DNA from 2 places in the Paenibacillus sp. BR2-3 genome. Region 2 is predicted to be linked to the other one. Evidence: a T-box and tRNA genes for the amino acid it is inferred to sense, from the RefSeq annotation. Region 2 holds a T-box; the other holds one or more tRNA genes.

Region 1 (7,391 bases), 190 kb from region 2:
GCACCACCCCCAGGCAGTTGAAGAGGATTATTCTCATTCAGGCGCAACTGCTGTACCTGATGGCACTCCCATTCGGATTAGCCCTTGGTTATCTGATAGGCTGCCTGATGACCCCATTACTCAGTTCCTTCTCCAGCCAGCCTGTAGAAACTTCTTATTCGGCCAGTCCAATCATATTTATAGGAGCAGCTTTGTTCTCTTACATTACGGTATGGATTGCCGCCAGCAAGCCAGGCAAGATCGCCGCCCGGATCGCTCCGGTAGAAGCTGTGAAGTTCTCAGGCATACAGAGTGGCGGGAGAAGGAAAGCCAAGAAATCGCAGCACGGGGCAAAACTTTACAGCATGGCGTTCTCTAACTTATTCAGAGGTAAAAAGAAGCTGCTGCTAATGCTGTCCTCCCTGTCATTAAGCATTATTTTATTCAGCACCATCTTTACGATTATCTCTTCATTGGATGTTAATAAATACTTGAATACTTTTATATCGGGTGATTTCATGGTCACTAATGAGGCGATCATCACTTTGGGTAGAGAACGAGCCGGCGATCCTAATAAACTATCGGAGGAATTCAGCAGCACTCTGGGCAGAATCGACGGGGTGGAAAGTGTTGACAAGGTTAATTTCAAGGTAGAGCAGTATCTTCTGGATGACGCTGTTCGTACGGTTCTGGAGCCGTTGGCTGCCTTGCCTGACCCTGGTCCTGCCACCCTCTGGCACTTAAACGAAGGATACATTGATATTTATCTTTATGGAATAGATCCGGGCTGGTATGACTTGGTGGAGAAGGATATCCTCGAAGGATCGTTTGATAAGCAGAAATTTGATTCTGGAAGTTATGTGATTATCACCGAGTCCTTAGTGGGAGAAGATGCTTACGCAACCTATTATCATCCCGGCGATATCATTACCTATGATGGCTTGGACAAAAGTTATGAAGTGATGGCCGTGTTAAACTCCGATGCCCTTTTTGCAGCAACGATACAATCTTTTTCATCTGATGGCTACAATGCCTTCTTCCCTGCTTCAGAGCTGAACAAAGTGCTGCCGAAGGACAGCAAGCAAGCCATGATCCTCTCGGCCACCCTGCACGCCGATCCGGCCAAGCTGGACGAGGTGGAGCAGGCTGCCAAGGCCATGACCGATTCTACGGATGAGCTTACTCTAAAGTCCAGGGAAGACTACAGACAGGAATTGAGCGGATTTATCACCATTTTTCAAACTATAGGATACGGCCTTAGCTTTGTCATTGCGCTGATCGGAGTGCTCAACTACATTAACACTGTGCTTACCGGGGTCATTGCCCGCAGAAATGAGTTTGCCGTTCTGGAGAGTATCGGAATGACCAGGCAGCAGCTGAAGAAAATGCTTGTGTATGAAGGGCTTTATATTGTGCTCTTTACGGTGGCTGTCTCCTCGACCACAGGTGTGGTGATTACTTATACTATTGCCAGAAGCATCACTGCAAACATGGCCTTTACGGTATTTCGAATGAACTGGCTTCCGTTTGTCCTGGTCGTACCGGTTCTGCTGATTATAGCCTATTCTGTGACCCTGAAGGCTTACCGGATGCTGACCAAATCCACGATTGTCGAAAGACTTAGGGAAATCGAATAGCAGCATGCCCGGTAGATACACTGTCGGGATCACACTGCGCATGTAAAAAAGGCAGGTCCGGCGAATTGGCGCGGTCCTGCCTTTTTTTGTACAGAGTCTTATTTTCTAATCTTAACGGTTTATTTAAAAGCAGGAAGCGCGATATCCGCGTAGTTTTCCTCCAGGAACTTTTTCACTTCAGGACCGCTCATTCGCTCGGCTAGCTTCTTGATGGCTGCGGAGTCTTTGTTATCACTGCGTGCCACGAAAGTAATGGCAAATTCGGAATCCTCGCTTTCCGTAATCAGCGCATCTTTCTTAGGTGTTAGCCCAAGCGGGCTGGCATAAGCCGGAGTCATAGCCACCAGATCAGCATCGTCCAGCATACGGGCCAGCATCAGCAGATCCACTTCCTCGAACTTGAAGTTTCTTGGATTCTCCACTATGTCAGCCTGCGTAGCCTTAATGCCTGCGCCCTCTTTCAGCTTGATCAAACCGGCTGCTTCGAACATGACCAACGAGCGGCCGATGTTCGACGGATCATTCGCCATCACGAGCGTTGCTCCATCCGGCAGATCGGCGATATTCTTAAAGCGTTTGGAATAACCGCCATATATGGCATTGTAAACAGGCTGAACCGCTACCAGTTCGGAGCCCTTGCTGGCATTGAATTGCTCCATATACGGAACATGCTGAAAAAAATTAGCGTCAATTTCCTTATTGGCCAGCGCCTCATTCGGCTGCACGTTGTCAGACAGCACAACAACCTCAAGATCGATACCATCCTCTTTTAGCAACGGCTTAACAATATCCAGAATATCTGTCATCGGCGGAATCAGTGTCGCGACCTTAAGCTTCGTCGGCTTACCGCTATTTTGTGCAGGATCATTTCCGGATGCCTCCTTATTTCCACAACCTGCAACGATTAATACCATCAGTGTAAGAGCAAGTAGCATTAGTCTTTTCATTAGTGCAGCTAACCTCCATTTTATATTACGAATAGTTGTTGTAACTGTTGTAACTCCTTTATCGCTTATCCAGCAGTCTAGACAGAGTACCGCCAGTGAATTGAACGGCCTGAACCAGCACGATCATAACAAGAATAGCATACACCATGACCTCGGTCTCAAACCGCTGATAACCGTAACGGATGGCAAAATCGCCAACCCCGCCCCCGCCCACAACTCCCATCACTGTCGAGAAGGAAATAAAGCTTATGGTAGAGGTTGTTAATCCGAGCACCAGACCCGAACGGGCCTCTACATACAAAAATTTATAGGTAAGTTCCAGCTTCGAAGCTCCCATAGACAGAGCGGCCTCAATAGTACCCTTTGGAACCTCCAGCAAGGACTGCTCAACCAAACGCGAATAATAAGCAATCGCCACAATAGACAAAGGAATCGTCGCCGCCATCGTGCCAATCGCCGTGCCTGCTATAATGCGGGTTACGGGGATCAGTGCAACAACAAGCAGCAGAAAAGGAAAGGAACGGATGATGTTAACGATACTGTTCAAAACCAGTGACACAAGCTTGTTCTCATAGATCTGGCCTTTTCGGCAAAAAAATAGCAGCGTCCCCAAAGGAAGCCCCACCAGCAGCGCAGCGCCAACCGATATTCCCACCATCACAAAGGTTTCGCCGATCGACTCCCACATTTGGGCCTGATATTTAACGACGCTATCAAACATGGGCTTCCCCCGCCTTGCTGAAAATCTGATCCCGATACGAACCGAAGCTCCCCGCAGCAGGACGGAATTCACCCTCATCCCGGGAGAATGAATCAATGATCCGCCCTCTTTCCATCACAGATACATGTCTGCATATGCTTTTGACAACGTCCATCTCATGGGTGATGATCACAACGGTTACGCCGAAGCTTGCATTCACATGCTTCAGCACATCCAGTATCTCAGCAGTAGTCTCGGGATCAAGTGAGGAAGTCGGCTCATCGCAGAGCAGCAGCTTTGGGCTGTTCGCAAGCGCACGGGCGATTGCCACCCTCTGCCGCTGTCCTCCGCTAAGCTGGGCGGGATATTGCTCCACCTTGTCCTCCAAACCGACAAAGCTCAGACATTCCTTCACCCGCTTCATCCGTTCACTTTTCGTCAGACCAGCCAGCTCCAGCGGGATAGAGACATTTCGGCTGACAGTCATGTTATTTACGAGATTAAATTGCTGAAAAATCATTCCGATCTTCTGACGCTCCTTCCGCAGCTGCTTATCCGGCATTTCCGTCAGAAGTTGTCCGTCTACAGTAACCGTACCTTGATCAGGCCGTTCCAGTAAATTGATCATCCGAAGAAGTGTGGACTTCCCGGCGCCGCTTGCACCGATGATGCCATGAATGTTCCCTGCCCCGACTTCAAGCGATACAGTGTCAACCGCCTGATACATGCCGTCCTTCATCTTGTAGCTTTTGCTTACCTGACTAAGAGATAGGATAGCGCAACCCCCTTTCGTGCGTATATAATGAGGCTCCTCACCTACGTACATATTGTACTATAATTATTCAAAAACTGTTTCATTAAAATTATCCTTAAATAATAAGGCATTTACTCGTCTGTGTCATTATTTTTTTCGAAATGATATATCCAAATCATGTAAGGTAACCTTGACGGAGCTTCAGGCTGACCTGTAACCTGTTCTGTCCCTCATAGCTTCCTCTCAGTTCATACAGATGTAAAAAAAGAGTACCTGAAATCAAATGATTTCAGGTACTCTTTGCTTCATTATACCGGCGAGAGGACTCGAACCTCCACGGTTTCCCACTCGATTTTGAGTCGAGCGCGTCTGCCATTCCGCCACGCCGGCATAATATAAATAAATGGAGGCGCCACCCAGATTTGAACTGGGGATAAAGCTTTTGCAGAGCTTTGCCTTACCACTTGGCTATGGCGCCATAAGTAAAAATGGAGCGGACGACGGGAATCGAACCCGCGACCCTCGCCTTGGCAAGGCGATGCTCTACCGCTGAGCCACGTCCGCATTGTATGGCTGGGGATATAGGATTTGAACCTATGCATGACGGAGTCAAAGTCCGTTGCCTTACCGCTTGGCTAATCCCCAACAACATGCAAATAAAAAGTTAAATGGGGCGACCGATGGGTCTCGAACCCACGAATGCCGGAACCACAATCCGGTGCGTTAACCCCTTCGCCACGGTCGCCATATTACAAATAATTAAAACTTCTAACAAATGAAACAAAAGATCTTTAAAGAAAATGGGGCGACCGATGGGTCTCGAACCCACGAATGCCGGAACCACAATCCGGTGCGTTAACCCCTTCGCCACGGTCGCCATATTAACCTTTAAAAACCACATTGGCAGGGGCAGCAGGAATTGAACCCACACTAACGGTTTTGGAGACCGCTGTTCTACCTTTAAACTATGCCCCTAAAACTGGTGGAGGATGATGGATTCGAACCACCGAACACTTACGTGAGCAGATTTACAGTCTGATGCGTTTGGCCACTTCGCTAATCCTCCAAGGATGGTGCCGGCGAGAGGACTTGAACCCCCAACCTACTGATTACAAGTCAGTTGCTCTACCAGTTGAGCTACACCGGCGTATTCTTTTGTGTAAGGCTTATGGTGGCTCGGGACGGAATCGAACCGCCGACACGAGGATTTTCAGTCCTCTGCTCTACCGACTGAGCTACCGAGCCATACGAATAAAGTGATAAATGGCGGAACCGACGGGATTCGAACCCGCGATCTCCTGCGTGACAGGCAGGCATGTTAGGCCAACTACACCACGGTTCCAAAAAATTTAATTGGTTGCGGGGGCAGGATTTGAACCTGCGGCCTTCGGGTTATGAGCCCGACGAGCTACCGGGCTGCTCCACCCCGCGTCAGTAAAAGTATATTATCCCTGTGGGGCCCCCGAAAAGTATACGGAACCCGCTGCGAAGCATTTGCTTCACTTTTTGGGGATTTTTATGGTGGAGGCTGAGGGGTTCGAACCCCCGACCCTCTGCTTGTAAGGCAGATGCTCTCCCAGCTGAGCTAAGCCTCCATAAACGAACAATGGTAATTGTACCAAATCTCACTAGATAAAATCAAGAGAAAATGGTGACCCGTATGGGATTCGAACCCATGTTACCTCCGTGAAAGGGAGGTGTCTTAACCCCTTGACCAACGGGCCAAACTACTAGAAAATTTGTGGCGGAGAGAGAGGGATTCGAACCCTCGAGACGCTTGTGGCGCCTACACGATTTCCAATCGTGCTCCTTCGGCCAAACTCGGACACCTCTCCAAATGGCTCCCCGAACAGGACTCGAACCTGTGACAACTCGATTAACAGTCGAGTGCTCTACCAACTGAGCTATCAGGGAATATACATTCCAGGCTTGAGTCGCCTGAAAACTGAATCCGAAACGAATTTGCGCGATTAGATATTGGATAAGCCCTCGACCGATTAGTATTGGTCAGCTCCATGCATTGCTGCACTTCCACCTCCAACCTATCTACCTCGTCGTCTTCAAGGGGTCTTACGTGTTGGGAAATCTCATCTTGAGGGGGGCTTCACGCTTAGATGCTTTCAGCGCTTATCCCGTCCGTACGTAGCTACTCAGCCATGCTCCTGGCGGAACAACTGATGCACCAGCGGTACGTCCATCCCGGTCCTCTCGTACTAAGGACAGCTCCTCTCAAATTTCCTGCGCCCACGACAGATAGGGACCGAACTGTCTCACGACGTTCTGAACCCAGCTCGCGTACCGCTTTAATGGGCGAACAGCCCAACCCTTGGGACCTACTTCAGCCCCAGGATGCGATGAGCCGACATCGAGGTGCCAAACCTCCCCGTCGATGTGGACTCTTGGGGGAGATAAGCCTGTTATCCCCAGGGTAGCTTTTATCCGTTGAGCGATGGCCCTTCCATGCGGTACCACCGGATCACTAAGTCCGACTTTCGTCCCTGCTCGACTTGTTGGTCTCGCAGTCAAGCTCCCTTATGCCTTTGCACTCTTCGAATGATTTCCAACCATTCTGAGGGAACCTTGGAACGCCTCCGTTACTCTTTAGGAGGCGACCGCCCCAGTCAAACTGCCCGCCTGACACGGTCCCCGTACCCGATTAGGGTACCAGGTTAGAACCTAGATACGATCAGGGTGGTATCCCAACGTCGCCTCTGCAGAAGCTTGCGCTCCTGCTTCCCTGGCTCCCACCTATCCTGTACAGATCGTACCCAAATTCAATATCAAGCTGCAGTAAAGCTCCATGGGGTCTTTCCGTCTTGTCGCGGGTAACCTGCATCTTCACAGGTATTAAAATTTCACCGGATCTCTCGTTGAGACAGCGCCCAAGTCGTTACGCCATTCGTGCGGGTCAGAATTTACCTGACAAGGAATTTCGCTACCTTAGGACCGTTATAGTTACGGCCGCCGTTTACTGGGGCTTCGGTTCACAGCTTCGGGTTTAACCCCTAACCGCTCCCCTTAACCTTCCAGCACCGGGCAGGCGTCAGCCCGTATACTTCGCCTTGCGGCTTCGCACAGACCTGTGTTTTTGCTAAACAGTCGCTTGGGCCTTTTCACTGCGGCCCCCTCGTGCTATTCACACTACCGGGGCACCCCTTCTCCCGAAGTTACGGGGTCATTTTGCCGAGTTCCTTAACGAGAGTTCTTCCGCGCGCCTTAGAATTCTCTTCTCGCCTACCTGTGTCGGTTTGCGGTACGGGCACCTTCTCCTGGCTAGAGGCTTTTCTTGGCAGTGTGAGATCATGACCTTCGCTACTTTAATTTTCGCTCCCCATCACAGCCTGGCCTTAACGATGTGCGGATTTGCCTACACA
Region 2 (7,391 bases):
TCAACGCATTGAGGTGGAATAACAAGAGAGAATTTATGCCTGTCTTTCAATATTATCAAGGCTTGCTGGAATTGCGGCGCAGCCATCCGGCTTTTCGCCTGCACGGCCGGCAGGAAATTGAACGTTCCCTGGAATTTCTGCGCTGTGCAGACGGGGTAGTGTCCTATGTACTTAAAAACAACGCTGGCGGTGATGATTGGAACAATATTGTCGTTATCTTTAACGCCAATACCTGGCCGATATCCATGGAAATGCCACATGCTTCAACCCGCTGGAATGTAGTGGTGGATCATAGCCGTGCAGGGAAGGATGCGTTCCGGACAGTGGACGGCAGCGGCGTGCAGGTCGATGGATTATCGATGATGGTGCTTTATGACGAATGCGGACAACCGGGCCCGCGGGCCAAAACCATTGAGGTCCACTATGATCGGCCTGATGGTGATTATCGCGGCTGGAACCTGTGGGTTTGGGGAACAGGGATACAGGATGGACAATGTGATTTTCGGTATATGGAGGACGGCCGGGCGGTAGCCATTATTGAAGCATTGCCGGAAACAGCGTCCATCGGTTATATTTTACGGCTGGGCGATTGGGAGGAGAAAGACGGCACCGGGGATTGTTATATTGACTGTCCTCCTGGTAAAGAGATTGTAAGGGTAGTGATCCGTGACCGTGAAACGGATGATGGAGAACCAGGGAAGGATCATCTGCAGTTAACGAGCTGATTACAATACAATAAAGGCTGTTCCCGGTCATCAGGTGCGATGATTATGGGAACAGCCTTTTGAACTTTCAACGCATTCCACTATGAACGCCCATTCTTCTGACTCGAAGTCCCCGCATCAATCCGCTCGTCATAGAGATTGGCTTCGTTACCGCCATGGCTTTTGGAACGGTACATCGCAAGGTCGGCAGCGCGCAGGAGCTCGTTAATGCTTTCACCATGCAGCGGATACAGGGCAACCCCAATGCTTGCAGAGGTATGGAAGCTGGAGCCCTTGCTAACCGACCACGACTTATTGAACAATTGGAGCAAACGATTCAGCATTTCATCGAGCATTTCCGGATTGTTGATACGGTGCAGGACTACAGCAAACTCGTCGCCGCCGATGCGGAACGCCTGCCCGGCACCTTTTACCGTTTGCTGAAGCTCACGCGAGAGCAGCTGCAGGAACTCGTCACCGGCCAAATGGCCCAGGGAATCGTTGAGCTGCTTGAATCTGTCACAGTCCAGTAACGCAAGGGCCACTTCCTGCCGCCGTTCTTCCGGTTGTGTGATAAGGTTCTCCATGTACATTTTGAAATGCGCCCTGTTGGGGATGGCAGTCAAATGGTCATAGAAGGCTAGCTTATGCAGCCGCTCTTCATATTGTTTGCGCTGCGTAATTTCACGCGAAACGAGCATGAATTGCGCCGGAAAGGAACGGCTTCCTTTGACCGGGGTAACTCTGGTCTCCAGCCATACCCATTTTCCATCGGCCCCGCGCATGCGCAGCTCGGACATTCGCGGAATGCCTTGTACAACACTTTTCAGCTTGGCCCAGGCAATTTCCGGTTCGCGGACATAATTGGAAAGGGGTTCCCCTTTTTTTGGAACATAACCGAGCGCTGCGGAATGCGAAGGTGAAGCGTAAAGTATCAATCCGTTGGGATCCGTCAGTACAATAAAGTCGGACATCGTTTCACCAATAAGCTGATACAACGTCTGTTCCTCGAGCATTTCATTCTGCAGCACAATAATTTTGCGGCCCAGATAAATAATGACCAGAATAAGCAGACATAGAAGGAGCGAATAAAGGGCGAACAGGGAGCTTTTCTGTTCATGAAATACAGATGTTACCTGCTGTGCGTAGCTGTCGATAAGTGCCTCGGACCGGTCGAGACTGCTTCGTGCTTCATTGAGCTGTGTACTCACCAGAACGCTGGAGAAGGACTCCGGACTCCAATCGCTCTCCATACGGCCGGATATCAAACTCCTCCCCATATCCTGCCACTCCTGAAATGGGGTTTTGAAAGCTGCCAATTCATCCTTAAGTTCATTCAGCAGCAATTCGTCCTGCTTAAGCCCAGTATATGGCTTCTCGATAGAAGAGATGTTTTGACTGGCTTCAGTAATTCGCTCCTGAATCTGGGAGATATTATCTTCGAATATCTGTATGTTTTCCTTCCGTTCCTTCTCTGTGCTCACTTGACTCATTACTGTATGGAGTGCGAGGGAGGACTGAAAAAGATCACGGTCAGCGTTTAAAATGAGCTCGGAGTTCTGATAAACGTCATTGTATAGTGAATTGGAAAGCTTGTTAATGGTATGGTTCAGGTAGAGTAAGGAGACGAGACTAATAGCGACCAAAAGCACAGATATAGCAGCGAACAAAAGAATTAATCTACGCGTTATTTTAACTTCGGAAAAACCAGCCACTGTAATCCTCTCCCCGCATACAACGTATTGGAAACTTGAATTTATAGTCCCCAGTTATAATATGTTTTTCATTCAGTATATAGGACGGCCCTTAAACAGAGCAATGTGTCCAGTTAGAAATAGAATCTGGCAGAGCAGCTGTTTGCTGCCCATGGATTTCTTGACACTACAATTGAGGAGATTATTCAAAAGGCCGGGATCGCTAAAGGAACCTTTTATTATTATTTTGCTTCCAAAGACATTCTGCTGCAATCCGTTATAGAACGCAGATTGGGCGATATGGGTCTCCATGGGAACAGGATTGCAGCCGATCCCAATCTTTCGGCGGAGAGCAAGCTGATTGCGGTCCTCCAATTCGTTTTTGCGCCCAAGTCAAAGGAAAGCGGAAAATCCGGTAATGGCTCCTTTGAGATGGACCCTTTGGTGCATTTGAAATTGACGGAAATGTTTTATGTGAAAATGGAGCCTGTCTTTGCAGCCATTGCAGAGCAGGGGGTTAAGGAAGGTGTGTTTTCCGTTCCCTATCCTCGTGAAACAGCCCGGCTGCTGCTGCGTGGAATAACAGAATATATTCATTCCAGTTTTACCCGAAATCCAATTGAAAATGGGGAGGAAGACTCAATGGCCGTAATCGACTATGTATTGAACAGCGCGCTGGGAACCGGCAGAACCTCAGGCTTTCTTGTTATGGCGAATACTCGGAAGGAAGGGAGAGCTTAATATGGAATCCAGCCCTGCCAATCGGCGCAAACGCCTAAGTATGCGTAAAAATGTGTTCATTCGCTTCCTTTTTACTCCTGCCAGTACCATTGAACTACTTCTCTCCTTATTTGATTATTGACGGGCTTTTTCAGGGATTGTTGGCCGGAGCCTGTTGGACGAGCGGATTCGAAAACCCTTGAGACTTATTACCCATCTTCGAGCTGTTCGATACGCTTTGGGCTTAATATGGTTGGCATTTATTATTTTTCCGCTGATTAAGCATGCAAAGTGGCCAGAGATTCAACCCTTTTACCTGACAGAAGGATACATTTCCGTAGATACCTGGGGCAAATTGGCATTTATGCTGGTCCTTATAACCTTACTGTCCTTGGCTCCTTTATTTTTAGGAAAAAGAGCTACCTGTCATTATGTATGTCCAATGTCTATTTTAAATGTGGCTTCTACCCGAATTCGTAATGTGTTAAAGCTGCCAGGACTCCGGCTGAAGGCCGATTCCTCCAAATGTGTATCCTGCGGCAGCTGTTCCCGTGTGTGCAGCATGAGTCTTGATGTAAAGATGATGGTGCAAAACAGTGAGATGGATCATCCTGAATGCATCATGTGCGGAGAATGCGTCTCGGCCTGCGGAAAAGGAGTAATCAGGCGTTCCTTCGCAGGTCCGGATGCACGGAGCCTCTGAAAGAACTGCCCAGCTTGCCAAAATCACTTTTTTTGCATATAATAAATGAACATGTTTTCTTTTATCAAGAAATTTGAAACTTCCAAAATGCAATGATGGAGAAGAGTAAGCAGCGCCTGACTTACAGGGAGGAGACGCCGGAGATTGAGAGCGTTTCTACGAAACAGAGCTGCCCAAGTTCACTCCGGAGCAGTTCCCTGAATTTCACTCAAGAGGATTCTTGAGAATGAATAGTAGGGGATAACCGGCCGCAGACCGTTATTTCTGTATAAAGTGAGACGGCGATCTGTTAAGAAAGCTGTCTAACAAGGGTGGTACCACGGTCTTTTCGTCCCTTTACCGGGAGAGAGGCCTTTTTTTGTTGAATTGATAATGATTGAAAGGGGCTGTATACGGCCATGAAGGAAAAATTGGAAGCATTGAAGATTGAGGCGCTGGCTAAGCTGCAGGAAGTGCAGGATGCGCAGGCTCTGAACGATTTGCGGGTGAAATATCTCGGTAAAAAGGGTGAGCTGACAGAGGTTCTTCGCGGAATGGGAGGACTTACTGCCGAGGAGCGTCCGGTCATCGGTCAAGTTGTGAATAACGTACGCGGTGCGATTGAGGAGATTATTAGTGCGAAACAGGAGGCTTTTCAGCAGCAGGAGACGCAGAACCGCCTGCAAGCCGAGAAGGTTGATGTAACACTGCCGGGGCGGAGCCTGGCCCAAGGGGGCATTCATCCGCTAAGCAGAGTGGTTCAGGAAATCGAGGATATTTTTATAGGGATGGGTTATCGTGTAGCCGAAGGTCCCGAGGTAGAAACAGACTACTACAACTTCGAAGCGCTAAATTTGCCCAAAAACCACCCGGCCCGCGATATGCAGGATTCTTTCTATTTGACGGAAGATTTGCTTATGCGCACCCAGACTTCCCCGGTACAGATTCGTACCATGCAGGCTATGAACGGTGAAGCTCCTGTCAAAATCATCTGCCCCGGCAAGGTATTCCGGCGTGATGATGATGATGCGACCCATTCCTTCCAGTTCCATCAAATCGAAGGTCTTGTTATTGGACGCCATATCCGGATGAGCGATCTGAAGGGTACGCTGCAGCAATTTGTAAAAGAGATGTTCGGATCCTCTACAGGCATCCGTCTTCGTCCGAGCTTCTTCCCTTTCACCGAGCCAAGCGTTGAGGTTGACGTAAGCTGTTTCAAATGCGGCGGTGACGGCTGCAGACTGTGCAAGCACACGGGCTGGCTTGAAATTCTCGGCGCAGGCATGGTTCATCCGAAGGTACTGGAAATGGGCGGATACGATCCGGCCGAGTTCAGCGGTTTTGCTTTCGGCATGGGTGTGGAACGGATTGCGATGCTGAAATACGGAATCGATGACATCCGTAATTTCTACAATAACGATATGAGCTTTGTGAAGCAGTTCAAGGGCGTTTAGATTTTTGGTGGTAGGTAGTGCTGGCGGGTTTGGAGCGGCAGAAGGTATTTGATGTTGGATTTCAATTGATTTAAGAATATTAAAGTAGAAACGAAGAGAAATTTTGGAACTGGAGAAGCGTTAGCGTTCGCCTTTATCCTCTGATTTCAACCGCTAAGCGGTTTAATCAGGAAATCAGAGGATAACAGCGATCGGAGGTCCAAATATTTCTCGTAGTGTATGCATTTAATAGGAAATTAAATACATCTGAAACAAAAGGGAAGTGAGCGGACATGAAAGTATCAACCGGGTGGTTGGCTGATTATATATCGCTAGAGGGAGTAAACGCCGAGGTGCTGGCGGATAAAATTACGGCTGCGGGCATCGAAATCGATGGTGTGGAACGCCGCAATAAAGGCATTTCCAGGATCGTAACCGGCTATGTGAAATCAAAGGAAAAGCATCCGGATGCGGATAAGCTTAATGTGTGTATCGTGGATGTGGGCCAGGACGAGGAATTGCAGATCGTTTGCGGTGCCAAAAATGTGGCTGCGGGGCAAATGGTTCCTGTGGCGCTGGTTGGGGCGAAGCTCCCGGGTCTGGATATCAAGAAAGCGAAGCTGCGCGGTGTATTGTCCCAAGGGATGATTTGCTCGGCTAAGGAACTGGGCCTGAACGACAAGCTGCTCCCGAAAGAGCTGCAGGAGGGTATCCTGGTTCTGCCTGAAGAAACAGAGATTGGCCAGGATATCATGAAGGTGCTGGGTTTAGAGGATGAGGTGCTTGAATTTGATTTGACGCCCAACCGGTCCGATTGCCTCAGCATGATTGGCGCGGCTTACGAGGTAAGCGCAATTCTGGGCCGTGAGCTTAGTTTGCCCAAGCCGGAGGAGGAAATTGTAGAGATTAGCGGCGCTGCCGGGAATACGATTTCCGTTCAGATTGAGGATGAAGCGTATTGCAGCCACTACGCAGTCCGTTATATTACGGGTGTCAAGCCCGCAGCCTCGCCACTCTGGATTCAGAACCGGTTGATGGCGGCGGGTGTCCGCCCGATTAACAATATTGTGGATATTACCAACTACGTTATGCTGGAATATGGACAGCCGCTGCATGCTTTTGATGCTGATAAAGTGGAAGGCGGCATGCTGTCTGTCCGTCTTGCGCATGCAGGCGAAGTTCTTACTACACTTGACGGGCAGGAGCGGAATTTAGAGCCGCAAATGCTTGTTATTGCCGATGGTGTAAAGTCGGTAGCCTTGGCCGGTGTGATGGGCGGTCTGAATACGGAGGTTACGGCAGAGACTGTGAGCCTGGTACTGGAATCGGCCAAATTTGACGGAGGCACCGTACGTAAGACCTCCCGTCAGTTGGGTCTCCGCTCTGAGGCGTCCTTGCGTTTTGAGAAGGAAGTAGACCCGAAATCGGTTATTCCGGCACTGAACCGTGCGGCAGCCCTTATTGCGCGTTATGCGGGCGGCGCAGTACAGCAAGGTATAGTGCAGGCGGGAAGTGATGATGTAGAGGAAAAGGTGCTCACCTTGTCCCTGGATAAGCTAAACCGCTATCTTGGCACGGATCTGTCAATGCTGGAAGTAAAAACGCTGTTCAGCCGTCTGCATTTCCCGTACGGAGACGTCACACAAGGCCTGATCGAAGTAAAGGTGCCGACAAGACGTGGCGATATCTGCTACGATGTCGATCTCATCGAGGAAATTGCCCGTTTGTACGGCTATGACAATATCCCGACGACCCCGATTGAAGGTCCAACTACACCGGGCGCATTGACCAAACCACAGGTGCTGCGCCGTGAACTCCGCCGCCTGTTGGTGCACGGCGGCTACCAGGAGGTGCTCGGATATTCCTTCATTCAGCCGGAGCAAGGCAAATTGTTCCCTGCATTCTCGGAGGGAGGCCATGCCGTCAGTCTGGCCATGCCGATGAGTGAAGAACGCAGTATTCTACGCACAAGCGTCCTGCCGCAGCTGCTGGACATTGCCCAATATAATGCGAACCGCCGTCAAAGTGATCTGGCGCTGTTCGAAATCGGCAATGTGTTCTTCACGGATGAAGAGCAGCTGACCCGTCAGCCGCGTGAGCTGCCGGTGCTGTCCCTGCTGCTTAGCGGCAGCAGTTCAGTCAAGCAGTGGAATGTTGC

What was found. The T-box of region 2 lies ahead of pheS (phenylalanine--tRNA ligase subunit alpha). A T-box ahead of a tRNA ligase gene usually reads a tRNA of that ligase, here a tRNA-Phe.
Region 1: it has a tRNA-Phe gene. The T-box ahead of pheS (phenylalanine--tRNA ligase subunit alpha) is inferred to sense a tRNA for this amino acid. The anticodon was not compared.

Annotation. Positions count from the first base shown of each region.
Region 1 covers NZ_CP126311.1:4,233,458-4,240,848, forward strand. Annotated here, with positions in the region: gene PaeBR_RS20370 (ABC transporter permease) at 1-1,616, shown strand, start outside; gene PaeBR_RS20375 (MetQ/NlpA family ABC transporter substrate-binding protein) at 1,736-2,563, opposite strand; gene PaeBR_RS20380 (methionine ABC transporter permease) at 2,622-3,284, opposite strand; gene PaeBR_RS20385 (methionine ABC transporter ATP-binding protein) at 3,277-4,038, opposite strand; tRNA gene PaeBR_RS20390 (tRNA-Leu) at 4,329-4,407, opposite strand; tRNA gene PaeBR_RS20395 (tRNA-Cys) at 4,422-4,495, opposite strand; tRNA gene PaeBR_RS20400 (tRNA-Gly) at 4,507-4,581, opposite strand; tRNA gene PaeBR_RS20405 (tRNA-Gln) at 4,588-4,662, opposite strand; tRNA gene PaeBR_RS20410 (tRNA-His) at 4,687-4,762, opposite strand; tRNA gene PaeBR_RS20415 (tRNA-His) at 4,819-4,894, opposite strand; tRNA gene PaeBR_RS20420 (tRNA-Trp) at 4,919-4,992, opposite strand; tRNA gene PaeBR_RS20425 (tRNA-Tyr) at 4,998-5,083, opposite strand; tRNA gene PaeBR_RS20430 (tRNA-Thr) at 5,089-5,164, opposite strand; tRNA gene PaeBR_RS20435 (tRNA-Phe) at 5,187-5,262, opposite strand; tRNA gene PaeBR_RS20440 (tRNA-Asp) at 5,282-5,359, opposite strand; tRNA gene PaeBR_RS20445 (tRNA-Met) at 5,372-5,448, opposite strand; tRNA gene PaeBR_RS20450 (tRNA-Val) at 5,537-5,612, opposite strand; tRNA gene PaeBR_RS20455 (tRNA-Glu) at 5,667-5,741, opposite strand; tRNA gene PaeBR_RS20460 (tRNA-Ser) at 5,760-5,852, opposite strand; tRNA gene PaeBR_RS20465 (tRNA-Asn) at 5,856-5,931, opposite strand; rRNA gene PaeBR_RS20470 (23S ribosomal RNA) at 5,995-7,391, opposite strand, start outside.
Region 2 covers NZ_CP126311.1:4,044,309-4,051,699, reverse strand. Annotated here, with positions in the region: gene pulA (type I pullulanase) at 1-725, shown strand, start outside; gene PaeBR_RS19545 (diguanylate cyclase domain-containing protein) at 806-2,419, opposite strand; partial or broken gene PaeBR_RS19540 (TetR/AcrR family transcriptional regulator) at 2,546-2,662, shown strand; gene PaeBR_RS19535 (hypothetical protein) at 2,699-3,139, shown strand; gene PaeBR_RS19530 (4Fe-4S binding protein) at 3,561-3,821, shown strand; T-box leader at 3,905-4,160, shown strand; gene pheS (phenylalanine--tRNA ligase subunit alpha) at 4,220-5,254, shown strand; gene pheT (phenylalanine--tRNA ligase subunit beta) at 5,527-7,391, shown strand, end outside.